DNA from 2 places in the Vibrio sp. F13 genome. Region 1 is predicted to be linked to the other one. Evidence: predicted binding sites of a transcription regulator. Region 1 holds the regulator's gene; the other holds the start of a gene.

Region 1 (2,208 bases):
GTGTGAACCAGCTAAATGAATTTGATGAAGTGCAGGCGGTGAATGACTACCTGAGCGAGTCAGGCTTCACAATCAATGCATCTGGCGGTCAGGTTAAAGGCTCTCCAGAGGTCTTATTAGAGCAATCATCAACAATGGCAGACAAAGTCCCAGTTTCATTTGTTGAAGGCAATGAGATGATTCCTGGCGGCTTCTATGAGTTCGCTAAGCGTTATGCGATGGTCAACGGTGAGCTTTACACAGGTTTTGTTGCAGCATCAGCTGACAAAATCTTTGAGAGCACCAACGGTTAACAAAAGGTACGAGCACGGACTTTGTCCTAGAGATTCGAGTACGCTTCGCTTCGAGGAAGTTTACAAATAGGATTCTGTGAGTTTTTATCGTATCTCGCATCTGCTCTCTGGGTCTTCAGAAAACAAAAAAGCCACCAAATTCGCATTTGGTGGCTTTCAAATTTTTGGCTCAGTTAATCGAGATTAACGAGTGCCGTATACCACGATAGTTTTACCGTGTGCAGAAATTAGGTTCTGCTCTTCTAGCATCTTCAAGATACGACCAACGGTCTCACGAGAACAACCAACGATCTGGCCAATCTCTTGACGAGTGATCTTGATTTGCATGCCGTCAGGGTGAGTCATTGCATCTGGCTGTTTCGCTAGGTTTAGTAGCGTTTGAGCGATACGACCTGTTACATCAAGGAACGCTAAGTCACCAACCTTTTGGCTAGTTACTTGTAGACGGTTTGCCATTTGCGCTGAAAGGCGCATTAGGATATCTGGGTTCACTTGGATAAGTTGACGGAATTTCTTGAAAGAAATTTCAGCTACTTCACAAGGAGATTTAGCACGAACCCAAGCTGTACGCTCTTGGTCTTCTTCGAACAAGCCAAGCTCACCGATGAAGTCGCCTTGGTTTAGGTAAGAAAGAATCATTTCCTTACCTTCTTCGTCTTTGATAAGAACTGCCACAGAACCTTTAACGATGTAGTACAAGGTTTCTGCCTTTTCACCAGCATGAATCAAAGTACTTTTTGAAGGGTACTTATGAATATGACAGTGTGAAAGGAACCACTCTAATGTTGGATCGGTTTGAGGTTTACCTAGAACCATAATATCTCACTTCCTCTGCAGGGTATGCTTGCCGCTTTCCGTATTTTAGCTAAGCCTGGATTGACTTGTAGGATAAGAGCACTCGTTGAGTGCTGCAAGCTATCTTGTGTTTCGTTTAAGAATAGTATCCTTTTTCAGGTACTATTTCTTGATTTTAATCGTGACCAAGCTACGATTTTTTACGCAAAATTGTGCACATGATCACGGTATGAAAAGTAATCAACCAGAATGTCGTTTTGTTAACCTATTTTTCCGGTTTCGATGAGTTGTTGCAGGATTGGCCTCACAATGAGCTCCATAGCAAAACTCATCTTGCCGCCTGGCACTACTAGCGTGTTATGACGAGACATAAACGAGCCATCAATCATAGCCAGAAGGTAGGGGAAATCGACGTTTTTGATGCCACGCAAACGTATAACTACGAAGCTTTCGTCTAAACTTGGAATCCCTTTGGCGTTGAGAGGGTTAGATGTATCTACGGTTGGAACACGCTGAAAGTTGATGTGAGTGCGCGAAAATTGTGGGGTAATGTAGTTAAGGTAATCATCCATCGAACGAACAATGGAATCCATTACGGCTTCGCGTGAGTGGCCACGATCGCGGGTGTCACGAACGAATTTTTGAATCCACTCTAGGTTTACGATAGGTACCATGCCAATCAGCAAATCGACGTGTTGAGAAACGTTAATGTCGCCATCAACCACACCGCCGTGCAGGCCTTCGTAAAACATCACATCGGAGTTTTCAGGGATCTCCTGCCATGGCGTAAAGGTGCCTGGCATTTGATTGTAAGGCACGGCTTCATCGAAGGTGTGCAGGTAGCTTCGTACTTTACCTGTGCCTTCGTTACCGTATTTACGGAAGAACTCTTCTAGCGCACCAAAATCGTTGGCTTGTGGACCAAAGTAGCTGATGTGCTTACCTTGCTCGCGCGCTTTACGGATCTCGACATCCATCTCTGGGCGAGTGAAGCGATGGAAACTATCTCCTTCAACCCAAGCTGCCTTCACGTCCATCATATTGAACATTTTACGGAAGGCTTCTGAGGTGGTGGTGGTGCCGGCTCCAGATGAACCCGTCACCGCAATAATTGGATGTT
Region 2 (2,208 bases), 1.5 Mb from region 1:
TAACACTTTGAAAGAAAGATTGATCCAACTGGTTTACTGCTTAATCTCCTTCACCTTAATCATAGGTGCACTTACAGCAGGTAACGCGTTACAGCACTTTTTGGATACCTCAATTCCAGGCAGTATTTTTGGCATGTTGATTCTGTTTGCCGCCATGGTGATTGGTATTGTTCCTTCGCACTGGGTACAGCCCGGTGCAAGCTTGATTATCCGCCTAATGATCTTACTGTTTGTTCCGATCAGTGTTGGGTTGATGGATCATTTCGACATGCTCATCGCGAACGCATTGCCAATTATGGCGAGCGCCGTTGGTGGCACATTATTGGTGTTAGTATCCTTATCATGGTTCTTAGACCGCTTGCTTTCGAGAGGTAACTGATCATGTGGATTCTACTCACCATCGTGGTATTCCTATTTGCTCGCTGGGTAAGTCAAAAAGTAAACTCGCCGCTGTGTAACCCCCTGCTTATCAGCATTGGTATCATCATTCCGATTCTCACGTTCTTTAGAGTACCGTTTGAGACTTACTATGCTGACAACACTTGGATTACCTACATGCTGCAGCCTGCGGTTGTTGCACTTGCTTACCCACTTTATGAGCAGCTACCTCAAATCAGAGCCAACTGGCGCATCATTACCTTTGCGTGCACGCTAGGCAGTGTGATGTCGATGACAACAACGGCAGTGATCGCAGTAGCATTTAAAGCGGACTTAACTTTGATTGCGAGCTTGTTAGGCAAATCAGTCACCACGCCAATTGCAATGGAAGTATCGAGCCATTTAGGTGGTGAAGCAGCGATTGCGGCAATACTGGTATTGATTGTGGGTCTATTTGGGGCAATTTTTGCTTACCCAATTTACAATCTCATTGGTATTAAGAGCCCTATTGCTCGAGGTTTAACCATGGGTACCGTGTCTCACGCTTTAGGTACGGCAACCTGTGCTGAAAAGAATCAGGAAGATGCAGCATTCAGTTCTTTGGCTCTTGTGCTTTGTGGCGTCATTACCTCAATCATCGCACCGAGTATATTTTCGCTCGTGGTTTGGTTCTATTCTTAACCTAAACGATCACTACGCGATTCAGCCCAACCAGAATGCTGTTTATTACAGTGTCTGTTTGGGCTTTTTATTCGCAATTATTTAGCAATAGCAGTCAAGTCACGGTCTTTTACGAGCAATAAGTGCGATATCAGCTGTATAAATGGCGCTTGTAATCGATTTCAAGTGTGACCTCACTCTAATTATGCAAACCAATGTAACAACAACAATTCAATAGTGATATTTATCACAGAAAATTCCTGAGCATTGCATAAACTTAAAGCCTAAGGTCAATTAAGGATTCAACATGAACAGTCGTATTACCCTGGCGCTGGAAAGTGCTCCATCATCAATGAAAGCGCTTTTGAGTGACATCGTATTAGCAGACAACTTTGACGCGACATTGTCTCCAGAACAATTTGCTAGCCTACTGCAAGCAAGTGGTCTAGCGGATGACGAGCTACGTATTGCGCTACTTCCTTTTGCCGCAGCGTATTCTTACGCTCCGTTATCTGACTTTTATGTTGGTGCAATCGCGCGTGGTTTGTCTGGTACTCTGTATTTTGGTGCAAACCTTGAAATCGCTGGTGCTCAACTTGGTCAAACCGTTCACGCTGAGCAATCTGCAATCAGCCACGCTTGGATGAAAGGCGAACTCGGTATCTCAGATATCACCATCAACTTCAGTCCTTGTGGTCACTGTCGTCAATTCATGAACGAACTGACAACAGCAAAAGAACTTAAAGTTCAGCTTCCACAACGTGATGAAATGTCTCTGCAAGAGTACCTACCAGACTCGTTCGGCCCTGCTGATTTAGGTGTAACAACAGGCCTAATGACGAAGCTTGATCATAAGTACACGACCGAAGAAACAACGCCTATTGTTGTAGAAGCGCTAGCGGCACTAAACCGTAGCCATGCTCCTTACACCAAAAACCTAAGTGGTGTTTCATTACAACTGACGTCAGGTGAGATTTTCACGGGTGCTTACGCAGAAAATGCAGCGTTCAACCCGAGCCTACCTCCTCTACAAGTCGCGTTAATTCAACTTAAACTGGCTGGCTTCGATTTCGAACAAATTGAAAGTGCTGCTTTGGTTGAAATCGCAGAAGGTAGCATCAGTCACCTAGCGGATACGCAATCTACATTAGAAGCGATTAATCCCGACAT

What was found. The regulator CRP, encoded in region 1, controls carbon source genes, mostly activating them, when cyclic AMP is high. The targets are predictions, from matches to a motif close to TGTGANNNNNNTCACA.
Region 2: cdd (cytidine deaminase) is a predicted target of CRP. The motif match lies at 1,226-1,241, and genes of this name have one in related genera.

What each region holds. Positions count from the first base shown of each region.
Region 1 covers NZ_CP170175.1:2,060,946-2,063,153, forward strand. Annotated here, with positions in the region: gene LMH68_RS09410 (DUF1338 domain-containing protein) at 1-293, shown strand, start outside; gene crp (cAMP-activated global transcriptional regulator CRP) at 477-1,109, opposite strand; gene LMH68_RS09420 (phosphoribulokinase) at 1,349-2,208, opposite strand, start outside.
Region 2 covers NZ_CP170175.1:297,185-299,392, forward strand. Annotated here, with positions in the region: gene LMH68_RS01380 (CidA/LrgA family protein) at 8-379, shown strand; gene LMH68_RS01385 (LrgB family protein) at 382-1,059, shown strand; gene cdd (cytidine deaminase) at 1,346-2,208, shown strand, end outside.